DNA from 3 places in the Streptomyces chlorus genome. Region 2 is predicted to be linked to each of the others. Evidence: riboswitches for the same ligand, from Rfam matches in the RefSeq annotation. Region 2 holds a riboswitch; each other region holds the start of a gene.
What was found. A riboswitch is a leader RNA that binds a small molecule or an ion and turns the genes downstream of it on or off. The one in region 2 is predicted to bind cyclic di-AMP.
Positions count from the first base shown of each region.

Region 1: linked by a shared signal. The riboswitch ahead of ACFPZI_RS30575 (M23 family metallopeptidase) and the one ahead of ACFPZI_RS07685 (M23 family metallopeptidase) in region 2 are both predicted to bind cyclic di-AMP.
Region 3: linked by a shared signal. The riboswitch ahead of ACFPZI_RS05265 (transglycosylase SLT domain-containing protein) and the one ahead of ACFPZI_RS07685 (M23 family metallopeptidase) in region 2 are both predicted to bind cyclic di-AMP.

Region 1 is NZ_JBHSOA010000084.1:14,334-18,554, reverse strand. Features, by position in the region: gene ACFPZI_RS30595 (aspartate aminotransferase family protein) at 1-348, shown strand, start outside; gene ACFPZI_RS30590 (helix-turn-helix domain-containing protein) at 458-1,081, shown strand; gene ACFPZI_RS30585 (DUF6126 family protein) at 1,078-1,200, shown strand; gene ACFPZI_RS30580 (tyrosine-protein phosphatase) at 1,276-2,073, opposite strand; cyclic di-AMP (ydaO/yuaA leader) riboswitch at 2,595-2,759, shown strand; gene ACFPZI_RS30575 (M23 family metallopeptidase) at 2,762-3,718, shown strand; gene ACFPZI_RS30570 (SGNH/GDSL hydrolase family protein) at 4,006-4,221, shown strand, end outside.
Region 2 is NZ_JBHSOA010000012.1:189,035-193,255, forward strand. Features, by position in the region: gene ACFPZI_RS07670 (hypothetical protein) at 1-150, opposite strand, end outside; gene ACFPZI_RS07675 (dihydrofolate reductase family protein) at 241-1,374, shown strand; tRNA gene ACFPZI_RS07680 (tRNA-Met) at 1,440-1,513, shown strand; cyclic di-AMP (ydaO/yuaA leader) riboswitch at 1,890-2,046, shown strand; gene ACFPZI_RS07685 (M23 family metallopeptidase) at 2,059-3,114, shown strand; gene ACFPZI_RS07690 (PrsW family intramembrane metalloprotease) at 3,209-4,221, opposite strand, start outside.
Region 3 is NZ_JBHSOA010000009.1:196,828-201,048, forward strand. Features, by position in the region: gene ACFPZI_RS05255 (GNAT family N-acetyltransferase) at 1-547, opposite strand, end outside; gene ACFPZI_RS05260 (HAD family hydrolase) at 802-1,671, shown strand; gene ACFPZI_RS05265 (transglycosylase SLT domain-containing protein) at 1,718-2,209, opposite strand; cyclic di-AMP (ydaO/yuaA leader) riboswitch at 2,213-2,377, opposite strand; gene ACFPZI_RS05270 (polyprenyl synthetase family protein) at 3,071-4,081, shown strand.

The DNA of each region.
Region 1 (4,221 bases), on a different contig from region 2:
TACGAGCTGCTCGCCGACGTCCGTGGGCGGGGCCTGATGATCGGTATCGAGTTCGGCCGGCCGCGGTCGCTGAAGCTGCGCGGCCGCTGGGCCATGCTGCAGGCAGCGCGGAAGGGACTCTTCGCGCAGATGGTGGTCGTCCCGCTGCTGCAGAAGCACAGGATCCTCACCCAGGTCTCCGGCGACCACTTGGAGGTGATCAAGCTGATCCCGCCGTTGATCATCGGCGAGCGGGAGGTGGACCGGTTCGTGGATGCCTTCACCGCGGTCATGGACGATGCCCATGACGGCGGTCTGGTATGGGAGTTCGGCAGGACACTGGTGAAGCAGGCGGTCGCCGAACGGTGAAGCAGGCGGTCGCCGAACGGTGAGACGGCGACGCCCGCACCTGGTCCCCGACTTTTGCCTGTGAGGCAAGGAATTTGCCTCACAGGCAAGAAAGCGGCTGAATGGAGTCATGAGCTCCCCCGAGGCCGAGCCGTCGGTCGAACCGGCCGCCGCGCTTCCCGCGGTCGCCCCGCAGCTGCGCGCCCTCCGGCGCCGGGCCTCCCTGACACTGGAGGCCGCCGCCCGCGACGCGGGACTGTCGCCCGCCCATCTCTCCCGGCTGGAGACCGGACAGCGCCAGCCCTCGCTGCCGATGCTGCTCTCCCTCGCCCGCATCTACGGTACGACGGTTTCCGAACTGCTCGGTGAGACGACCGCCGCCCGTGAGGCGGTGACGCGCGTCGGCGACATGGAGCCGACCTCCGCGGGCGGCTGGACGTATTGGCAGGCCGGTTCCCCCGGGCGCGGGATGCAGGCCCTGCGGGTCCAGGTCCCGTATGGGGCCCAGGGCGACATCGTGCGGGTCCACCCGGGCGAGGAGTGGCTGTACATCCTCAAGGGGCGGCTGCGGCTGCGCCTCGGGGACGCCCTGCACCGCCTCGCCCCGGGCGACAGCGCGCACTTCGACTCGCTGACCCCGCACCGTATCGCCGCCGAGGACCCCGACGGGGTCGAGCTGCTGTTCGTCCATACCCTGCTGCAGAGTCCCACGGCCGCCCTGTGCCTGGGCCCCACCCAAGGAGATGTGTCATGAAAGACATGGAGGAGAAGTTTCCCCGCGCCCTGTGGGTGAGGCTGTTCGTCTACGTGGTGGTGGGGCACCTCTTCGCGGGCTTCATCTATCTGCTGTTCGAGCTGGGCGCGAAGCAGTAGCCCCCGGTCGAACACAGCAGGAGCCGAGCGATCCCGTGATCCCCCGGTCGAGCACCTGCTCGACCGGGGGATCGCTCAGTCCAGCATGCGCTCGCGCAGCCGCTCCCGGTTCTCGGGGGTGAGCCCGAGCGCCTGCTCGAGGTAGGGGTCCACGCCGCCCCAGGTCTCCTCGATCGTCTCCAGCGCGGCCGACAGATACTCGGCGCGGGCGTCGAACAGAGGGTCGAGCAGCTCCATGACCTCGGGGGAGTAGGCCGAGGCGGAGGTGCCGCTGCGGCGCACCTTGTAGCGGCGGTGCGCGGCGCTGGACTTCAGATAGTCGTCGAAGATCGCGTCCCGTTCCACGCCCAGCGCGAGCAGCGTCACCGCCACCGACAGGCCCGCGCGGTCCTTGCCCGCCGCGCAGTGCATCAGCGCGGGCACACACTCCTCGGCGAGCGAGATCAGCACCCGGGAGTGCTCGGCGGTGCGTTGCCTCACCGTCATGCGGTACGAGGCGATCATCCGCTCCGCCCCCTTGTCGCCGGCGAGGATCGAGCGGAGCTGGTCCAGGTCCCCGTCGCGGACCATCCTCCAGAACGTGGCGCCGTCGGCCGGGTCGCTCAGCGGCAGATTCACATTGCGCACGCCGGGCAGTTCGATGTCCCGCCCGTCCAGCTTGTGGTCGGCTGCGTTGCGGAAGTCGAAGACGGTGTGCAGTCCCAGGGAGGACAGGAAGGCGGCGTCCTCCTCGGTGGCGTGTGCGAGATGGCCGCTGCGGAACAGCACCCCGTGTCGCACTCGGCGGCCGTCGACGGTCGGCAGGCCGCCCACATCACGGAAATTGCGCACTCCGGTGAGCTCGGGTTCGGTCGACGGGATCTGCTGCGTCACGGGGGCCCCTCTCCCACTCTGCGCCGCCGGCGCGTCGGCGTCGGCGGGTGTCACCCGACGATACGACATGCCCGGCAGGGGCAATGAGTTGGCGACGGGGCCGTCGGAGTGGAGACGGGGCTGTCCCGGTGGAGCCGCCGGTGTGGAGTCCCCGGCGCGGACGGACCCGTGCCGGGCCCCCGGACCGACCCGGCCGAATCATCCAATATTTCCCTATTGGTGCGTTCTGCCCCTTTAGGGCGTTTCGCCATAACGTGCCCCGATAGAAGGGGAGATGGGAATGGGGTGGTGAGCATCGTCATAGAGGTGACGATGTGCTGTCGCCATGTTCACGTAATTCCGATATTTCGCAAGGGGATTCGGGGGGTGCCGAAATCCCGGTGCGACTCTGGGTGACGATTTTCAGGTCAATGGATCACGAAAAAGCGCCTTCGCTCGGAAGATCGCGCTTGTCCCTTTGCTTCTCGGTCGCCTACGTTCGCCATCAATCCGGACGGACGCCTAATCCTGCCGCTGTCCGGAACCTTCACACTCTGACCCGTATATGGCAGGAGCGGGGGACCCACAGGTACGACTGCCTGTTCCGGTCTCCGGAACGGCTTGGGGTTAAGTCGCGCTTTCGGCGCGGCCGGGCATCTCCAGTCCGCACCCGACAGCTCACCTCGTAGGCGCCGGAGAGGAATTCGTCATGCCCGCAAAGGGTAAGCACCGCCGTCCCAGCGCTTTTCGTTTCACCCGTTCCATCGCCGTCGCCGGAACCGGTGGCGCCGTACTCGCCCTGCCGCTTCTCGGCGCCACCGGAGCGAACGCCGCCACTCCGCAGGCCGCACCGGAAAAGGCCGTCCAGTCGTATTCCGTCGCCGGTAAGACGTCTGACGGCGTGCAGGCCGACGACAACAAGAACGGCGACGCCCGCACGTACATCGTGAAGGGCGGCGACTACCTGGCGAAGATCGCCGAGTCCGAGAACGTCGACGGCGGCTGGAAGCAGCTCTACTCCGACAACCGCGAGGCCGTGGGCGGCGACCCGTCGCTCATCCACCCCGGTCTGAAACTCTCGGTCGACGGCAAGGCCACCGCGACCAGCGCACAGAAGAAGTCCTCTTCTCCCGAGAGGTCCTCTTCATCCGCTCCGTCCTCCGCGGCGAAGCCGTCGACGGCCGGGGCGGCCCCCGAGCAGTCCGCGCCGAAGTCCTCCTCCGGCTCGACCACCGCGAACCAGGTCGCGACCGCCTCCGGTTACAGCTCGCCGGTGCCCGGCGGCGGCTTCGGCACCGCCTACAAGGTGGCCGGCAGCATGTGGTCCAGCGGCTACCACACCGGTGTCGACTTCGCCGTTCCGACCGGCACCTCCCTGAAGGCCGTGGGCGCGGGCACCGTCGTCTCCGCCGGCTGGGCCGGCTCGTACGGCAACCAGGTCGTCATCAAGCTGAACGACGGCCACTACGCCCAGTACGCCCACCTGTCCTCGCTGTCCGTCTCCGCCGGCCAGACCGTGAGCGGCGGCCAGCAGGTCGGCCTCTCGGGCTCCACCGGCAACTCGACCGGCCCGCACCTGCACTTCGAGATCCGCACCACGCCGAACTACGGCTCGGACGTGGACCCGGTCTCCTACCTCCGCGGCAAGGGCGTCTCCATCGGCTGACCCCCGAGGCAACCTGCCTGACGCGCCACCGAAGGCCGGACCCCGATCCCGGGGTCCGGCCTTCGGTGCGCCCGTAGCGAGGGAGTGCTGGGAGCGCCGGGGGTGTTCCGTGCGTCACGTCGCTCGCCGGTCAACGTCCCCGCCCGGAGGGCTATTCCGGATTGGCCAATGCTTTGCGAGTGGCTTATCTCACCGCCCGTCAATGCCTTCCTACGGTCGCGTAGGTCACATTCGAAGGTGAATCATGTCCGGTTGTGGCAGACGATTCGAAGAAAGACAGCAAGGCAGTGATCGGGTCGTACGTGGCGGTGGGGGACAGCTTCACCGAGGGCGTCGGCGACCCCGGCCCCGACGGGGCGTTCGTCGGCTGGGCCGACCGATTCGCGATACTTCTCGCCGACCGGCGTCCCGAAGGCGACTTCCGGTACGCAAATCTCGCGGTGCGCGGAAAACTGCTCGACCAGATCATGGCCGACCAGCTTCCGCGGGCCGTCGAATTGGCC
Region 2 (4,221 bases):
GGCCTGGACGGCGCGCAGGGCGCGCGCGAGCAGAGGGGACTGCTTGGCGAGCACCGGACCGAGTACGGCGAGGACGAGGACGTATCCGGCGATGAACGGCGTGTCGGCGGCGGCCCGCGCCGTACGGTTCGCGCCACATGGCGGTGGCACACGTACGGCTTCCCTCCGCGCGGGGACACACCGGGTGCAAGACTCTCTTCGCCCAGCCCAGCCCAGCCGTCCCTGTCAGGAGCGCCGTCGATGCCCCACCCGTACGTCCTGCTGTCCGCCGCCGTCTCGCTCGACGGGTATCTCGACGACACCGGCCCCGAGCGGCTGCTGCTGTCCGGCCCGGAGGACTTCGACCGGGTCGACGAGGTACGGGCGTCGGTCGACGCGATCCTGGTCGGCGCCGGCACGATCCGTGCCGACAACCCCCGGCTGCTGGTCAACGCGCCCGAGCGGCGTGCCGTCCGGGTCGCCTCGGGCCGCCCCGCATACCCGCTGAAGGTCACCGTCAGCGGCTCGGGCGACCTGGACCCGGCGGCGCGGTTCTGGCACACCGGCGGCGCGAAGGCCCTCTACACGACCGACAAGGGCGCCGAACGCGCCCGCGCCCACGGTCTCGCCGCCGACATCGTGCCGCTCGGCGCCGACCTCGACTGGCGGCGGCTCCTGACGCACCTGTACGACGCGTACGGCGTCCGGCGGCTCATGGTCGAGGGCGGCGGCCTGATCCACACCCAGCTCCTCACCCAGGGCCTCGCCGACGAGCTCCAGCTGGTCCTCGCCCCGCTCTTCGTCGGCGACCCGGGCGCCGCCCGCCTCTTCGGCCCCGGCACCTACCAGGGCGGCCGGCTGCGGCTGCTGGAGACCCGTCCCATCGGCGACGTCGTCCTCATGCGCTACGAGCCCACCGCCCCCGGCGCCGGCCCGCTCCCCGTCGCCGCCGACCACCACTGGCTGGCCCTCGCCTGCGAACTGGCGGACCGGTGCCCGCCCTCTCGGACGGCGTTCAGCGTGGGCGCGGTGGTCGTGGCGGCCGACGGCACCGAGCTGGCGCGCGGCCACTCCCGCGAGGGCGGCGACCCGGTGGTGCACGCCGAGGAGGCCGCCCTCGCCAAGATCGACCCCGTGGACCCGCGGCTCGCGACCGCCACCGTGTACTCCAGCCTGGAACCCTGCGCCCGCCGCGCCTCCCGTCCGGCGCCCTGCGCCCGGCTGATCCTGGACGCGGGGGTACGGCGGGTGGTCACCGCGTGGCGGGAGCCGGACACCTTCGTGGCGGGCGCCGACGGCAGCGGAGTGCTGGCCGCGGAGGGGGCCCTGGTCGTCGTCCTGCCGGAGCACAAGGAGGCCGCCGAGGCACCGAACAGCCATCTGACCGGCCGGTGACGGAGGGGCGGCGGTCATGGGTGTGCGAAGTGCCCCGCGGATGCCGTATGCTGGTTACACAACGACGCGGGGTGGAGCAGCTCGGTAGCTCGCTGGGCTCATAACCCAGAGGTCGCAGGTTCAAATCCTGTCCCCGCTACTGAAGGCCGAGGGCCGGAATCCGAAAGGGTTCCGGCCCTCGGCCGTTCCTGTTCCTGTCTCCCGTTTCCGTCTTCCGTTTCCGTCTTCCGTTCCCGTCCTCCGGTGGAGGTTCCGAGGGCGCGTTCTCCGGGCCCTTCCGCGCCGATGTCACGCCGGGTGATCGCAGCGCCTCGCTGCGCATAACAACTGATGCACCGTCAGATAAGGTGTGACGGATGAGGGGAAGTCAACTCACCCGTTTTGGGGCGGTCGTGGTGCTTAAGTCCGTATGGAAATCGTTAACGATCAAGAGGAACGGCTTGGAATACGACCCCTCCGTCTATTAACGTTCGATAACGCAGCGCGGTCGTCCCAGCCGTCACACGAGTCGGCTCCGTGCGCACGCGCCGAATCCCGCAAGGGAACCGGGGAACCAACACCTTGGGGTGAATCGCGTGAATGCCCCGTGGAGACACGGACGGTATACGCGCGTAGGAGACCTTCCTGCTCCGAACCCGTCAGCTAACCCGGTAGGCGATAAGGAAGGAAAGGAGTGCGCCCCACGTGGCGTCGAACCGTCCTGCCCCTGAGGCCCCCTTCATGCCGAGCCAGCGCGACAGCGAGACCTTCGGCTACGACAGCATCCGCACCGACGAGGGCCCCTTCGAGGAGTGGAACCCCACCGCGGAGTCCCTGCTCCCCGTACGCGGTCGGCACCGCGTCGGCAAGCAGCGCGGCGGCGGCCTCGCCCGCAGCTCCACCGTCCTGGGCGTCGGTGTCATAGCCGCCGTCGCCGGTGGCGGTATGGCCAGCGCCCAGACCGGCAAGCCGCCGGTCTCGATCTCGATGCCGGACCTTCCCTCTGTCGGTTCCCTCATCTCCGACGAGGAAACCCCCCAGGGTTCCGCCACCCCGCTCAGCAGCATCGGCACGGTCGCCGACGAGGCCGAGCAGGGCAGCACCTCCGGCGCCGGCGAGGTGCTGCGCGCCCGGATCATGGCTCAGGTCGAGCAGCAGCAGAGCCAGGCCGAGGACAAGGCCGCCGCCGAGGCCGCCGCCCAGGTGGAGAAGGAGGCCAAGGACCAGGCCGCCGCCGCGAAGAAGGAGGCGGAGGAGAAGGTCGCCGCCGCGAAGGAGAAGGCCGCCGCCGCGAAGGAGAAGGCGGAGGAGGAGGCCAGGCAGAAGGCCGAGGCCGAGCGTCTGGCCGAACTGGCCAAGCAGTACGCACTGCCGACCTCCTCGTACACCATCTCCTCGACCTTCGGTCAGGCCGGCGCCTACTGGTCCTCCGGCCAGCACACCGGCCTGGACTTCGCCGCCCCCACGGGCACGCTGATCAAGGCGGTCCACACCGGCACGATCACCTCCGCCGGCTGGGACGGTTCCTACGGCTACAAGACCGTGCTGACCCTCGACGACGGCACCGAGATCTGGTACGCCCACCAGTCCTCCATCAGCGTCAGCGTCGGCCAGCAGGTCAACACCGGCGACGTGATCGGCCGCGTCGGCTCCACCGGCAACTCCACCGGCGCCCACCTCCACCTGGAGGTGCACACGGCCGGTTCCGCCGGGGGCATCGACCCGATGGCCTGGATGCAGTCGAAGGGCCTCACCGTCTGAGACCCCGGCCCCGGCCGGTCTTCACGCCCTCGCAGCCACAGCCCCGGCAGTCCTGACGACGACCCCCCGACGTCAGGGCTGCCGGTCCGGCGTTTCAGGGGCGGTACGGGTACGCGTACGGGTTCGGCCCGGACGCCGGGTACCCGGGGTGCACGGAGTGCGGGGGGTTCATGGCGCCGTACGGCCCGTACGCTCCGTACCCCCCGTACGCGCCGGGTAAGCCGTACGCGCCGTACAGCGGCCAGGACGGGGCGGGCGGTGCGGTGACTCGGGCCGCGTGTTCCAGAGCCGGGCGGGCCGTGTCGCGGCGCTGCCACAGCTCCCGTAGCAGCTCGTGCTCCCGTGCGGTGAAGTCTGTACCCGCGCGGCCGCGGCGCCCCCGGTGCCGCAGGAACGCCAGCGACGTCGCGTACGCCCCGTACTGCGCCACCGCGCGGGCCGCGGCCCGGCCGCCGTGCCGGCGCGCGTACCGCCGGGCGACGCGCCGAGCCCGCATCGAGCCGAGCGCGTAGGGCTGGGCCGGGGACAGCCAGCCGGCCCTGACGTACGCGGGCAGCTCCTCCCGTACGGTCCGCAGCTCGCGCTGCCGGGTCCGCACCACCAGCCAGGTCAACAGGCCGAACGACGGCAGCATGAACGCCGCGTACACGGCGAAGAAGCCGTACTCGCCGAGGGTCGAGGAGACGTTCCACAGCGCGTGCATGCCCATCGCGAGCAGCAGGCCGCCGAGCGGGAGCAGGAAGCGCACCGGGCGCCGCCGCCCGGTGGCGAGCGCGGCCGTCCCGAAGCCGATGCCGGTGAGGACCGTGAAGAGCGGGTGCGCGAACGGCGACATGACGACGCGGACGAAGAACGTCGCCGCGGTGACGGAGGAGACGCCGCTGCCGCCGGTGAGCTGGTCGGTGCCGAAGGCGGTGCCGAGGTAGAGGATGTTCTCGGTGAAGGCGAAACCGGTGGCGGTGACCCCGGCTATCACCACGCCGTCGAGGAGGGTGGTGAAGTCGCGTCTGCGGAACAGGAAGACCAGCAGGACGGCGGCGGCCTTCGCGGACTCCTCCACGACCGGGGCTATCACGGTCGCGCCGAGCGTATCCGCGCGGGACGGGT
Region 3 (4,221 bases), on a different contig from region 2:
GGAGCGCGGCCGGGTCGCGTTCGTCGAACACGAACCGCACAGGTCCGGCCTGGCGGCCGAGCCGGCGCTCCTTGGCCAGGGTGGTCTTCAGGAACTTCGGAGACTGGGCGCGCAGTACGGACTCGTAGGTCTCGTAGCCCTTCTCCACGTCGATGACGAAGGTGGCGTGCTCCTTGGCCGCGTGCGGGACGAACAGGGCTTGGTCCGCCTCCAGGTTGTCGAAGGCGAAGCTCGACACCGAGCAGGCGTGCAGCAGTTCACCGGTCTCCAGCGCGAGACCCGGACTCAGGACGGCGCCCTGGCAGTCCGAGACGCCGAGCCCGATCGCCCGGCCCTGCCCCAACGCGCCCCGCTCGTACGGCAGGAAGCCGGCCGGCTCGGTGGACGCCCCCTCGTACAGCACCGCGACCCGGGCCCGCGGCCGCACCCTGGACACGGCGGTGGCGAACTCCGGTTCCATGAAAGGGCTGCGCGGTGCCTCCGTCGCGGCGCGCAGCTCACGCCACCGTTCCCGCTCTCCCTCGCCGAGCTCCTCGAGCCTCAGCACACGCGTGCGTCCACTGCTCACCTGACCCCCCGATCAAGTCCCCCCTGGACACTTGTGAAGGTACCGCCCAAGACCACGAGGGCGGTAGGTAGCGGAGCATGTTGTTGCCAAGTGGTGCAGAGGCCGCGGACGGCACCCCGGGCGTGGTGCCCCGGGCGGAGCGAGCCGGGTGAGGTGAGCCGGGCGGAGCGGGACGGGCGGGGTGAGTTCGGGCGCGGTGAGTCGGGCGGGCGCGGTGTCCGTATTCTCTGATCATGGCCGCACCCACCGATTGCTCGCTCATCGCCACCGACCTGGACGGGACGCTGCTGCGCGGCGACGACACCCTCTCCGACCGCTCCCTCGCCGCACTGGCGCTGGCGGCGCGGGCCGGTGTCCGGCATCTCGTGGTGACGGGGCGCCCGGCGCCCGGAGTGCGGCCGCTCCTGGACGACCTGGGGGCCACCGGGCTCGCGGTGTGCGGACAGGGCGCGCAGGTGTACGACGCCGGCACGGACCGGATGCTGTGGTCGGTCACCCTGGACCGGGAACTGGCGGAGACCGCGCTCGGCAAGATCGAGGCCGAGGTCGGGGAGCTGTATGCCGCGGTCGACCAGGACGGGGTGGACGGGCTCACCCTGATCGAGCCGGGCTATCTGATGCCGCACCCGACGCTGCCCGCCGTGCGGGTCGAACGGCGGGACGATCTGTGGGTCCGGCCGATCAGCAAGGTGCTGCTGCGCCATCCCCACCTGACCGACGACGAATTGGCGGCGACGGCCCGTTCGGCGGTCGGCTCGCTGGCCACGGTCACCATGTCGGGTCCGGGCACCGTGGAACTCCAGCCGCGCGGTGTCACCAAGGCGACCGGTCTCGCGCTGGCCGCCGAGCACCTGGGGCTGGAACCCGAGCGGACCATCGCCTTCGGCGACATGCCCAACGACATCCCGATGTTCGACTGGGCGGCCCACGGGGTCGCCATGGCCAACGCGCACCCCGAACTCACGGCGGTGGCCGACGAGGTCACCACGTCGAACGAGGACGACGGCGTGGCCGTCGTCCTCGAGCGGTTGTTCGGCGGAGCGGAGGCGTACGTGCCCCCACACGTGCTGCCTCGCCCCAGGTCCGGGAGGGTGTCCCGGTAGGCCGCGGTGCCGCCGGTGTCCCGGCGTCCCGATGGGCCCGGGTGTCTCAGTAGGCGCCGAAGACGTTGTCGATGGAGCCGTAGCGGTCCGCCGCGTAGTTGCAGGCCGCCGCGATGTTCGCGACCGGGTCGAACGGGTCGAAGGCCGTGCCGGGCACGTGGTACGCCTGGAAGGTCGGGTCGATGACCTGGAGCAGGCCCTTCGACGGGGTGCCGGCCACGGCGTTGGAGTCCCACAGGTTGATGGCCTGCGGGTTGCCGGACGACTCGCGCAGGATGTTGCGGTGGATGGAGTCGTAGCTGCCGGGGATGCCGTGCTGCGCCATGACGGACAGCGACTCGCGGATCCAGCCGTCGAGGTTGTCCGGGTACGCGGTCACGGTGCCGGCGGCGGGGGCGGACGTCGCGGCAGCGGCGGGCGCGGCGGAGGCGGCGGTGGCGCCGAACAGCGGGAGGGCGACCGCCGCGACGCCGGCGACGGCGAAGGAGCGGACGAGGCGGGAGCGGCCGAAGCGGCGGGGCGGACCGGATGCGGGCATGTCTGTGTTCCTCTCCTACGCCTGCGAGGTGAGCTGTCGGGTTCGGGCGGGAGAGTGCCCGGCCGTGCCCCTGCGGGCATGGCTTCACCCCGAGCCGTTCCGGGTGCGAACCGGTCCGGCGGCTTACCTGGGTCCCCCGCTCCTGCCGTGCGTGAGTGAGTTCATTGATGGGTGGCGCGGGCGGTGGCAGGATTCGGCGTCCGCCCGACAGGCCGGGAACGTATGCGAGTGCACTTGTCGGGAACAAGTGCGACCGTCACAGATCATGCTGCTTGATCTTGCATTGGGGTGTTTGGGGCGCTTGCCCCTTTGCGGTTGCCAAGGGTCAACTCGCTCTCGGGGCAAGGGGAATCGCCGGTGTGTGCGAGGGGTGGGCGTGCCGGGGTGCGCGTGACGTACTTCACTGGCCGTATCGCGTGGGCATATTTGCCACCAGAGGGGATTTACTTGGCAATTACGGCAAATCGGTCGCCTGGGCAGGCAGGATGGTCTGCGTGCCGGATCGCGTGCCGGATCCCGGTTCGGGATGCGGTTCGGGGCGCGGCCCGGACGGCGGCCCGGACGGCGGTCTGGGCTGGGGTCGGATCGTGGTTCGGGTGCGTCCCGAGGGTGGGCTGTCGTGCCTGAAAGGCGAGGAATATTCTTTATTGCCAACTGATCAGAAACGATCGGATTGTGATCCGATATAGGAGGGTGCCGTGAGACGCGGTGCACGCGTGCGCAGGTGAGTCTGGGGAATGTGGGTGCTGGCGGTGATCGAAACATGACCGGATACGCTGACTCGAGTGATGTCAGCGACCTATCGACAAACTTTGCAAGACGTCTAAGAGCCAGTGGACACCAGCAGACAGGAGACCCCTCGTGACCGTCGTCGGGCCGTTCGGGCTGAGCGTGCGGGACCAGGCTCTGGAGGCCGATGTCCAGGCCGGAATGACGGCTGTCGAAGAAGGGCTGCTCGAGGCCACGAAGAGTGAGGTCCCCTTCATCACCGAGGCCGCCCAGCACCTGGTGCGGGCCGGTGGCAAGCGGTTCCGGCCCCTGCTCGTGATGCTCGCCGCCCAGTTCGGCGACCCCTACACTCCCGGCGTCGTGCCGTCAGCCGTGGTCGTGGAGCTGACCCACCTGGCCACGCTGTACCACGACGACGTGATGGACGACGCCGCCGTACGGCGCGGGGTGCCCAGCGCCAACACCCGCTGGGGCAACTCCGTCGCGGTCCTCACCGGCGACTTCCTGTTCGCGCGCGCGTCGCACATCCTGGCCGATCTCGGACCGGAGGCCGTACGGGTGCAGGCCGAGGCGTTCGAGCGGCTGGTCACCGGTCAGATCCTGGAGACCGCGGGGCCGCAGGACGGCCGGGACCCGGTCGACCACTACCTGGACGTCCTCGGCGGCAAGACCGGCTCGCTGGTCGCCGTCGCCTGCCGGTTCGGCGCCATGATGTCCGGCGCGGACGACACGGTCGTGGACGTGCTGACCCAGTACGGCGAGCGACTCGGGGTGGCCTTCCAGCTCGCCGACGACGTCCTGGACATCGCCTCCGACTCCCACGAGTCCGGCAAGACCCCTGGCACCGACCTGCGTGAGGGCATCCCGACGCTGCCCGTGCTGCGGCTGCGCGAGCGGGCGGCCCGGCTGGGGCTGGCCGAGGACATCGCCCTGTGCGAGTTGCTCGACTCCGACCTCAGCGACAACGCCCGGCACGCCGAGGCGCTGCGGCTGCTGCGCGCCCACCCCGCGCTGGAGCAGGCCCGCCGGGACACCGTGCGCTATGCGCAAGAGGCGCGCTCGGCGCTGGCTCCGTTGCCGGAGTGCGAGTCGAGGACGGCCCTGGTCGAGCTGTGCGACGCGGTGGTGCACCGGGCCGGCTGACCCGCCTCCCGTCCCACGCCGCCGCCCGCCGCCCGTGGCCCTCCGCCTGCCGCCCCTTCGGCGTTCGCCCGGACCCTCACCGGCCCTCACCGGCCCTCACCGGCCCTCACCGGCCCTCACGGCAGCGCCCTCCGACCCCT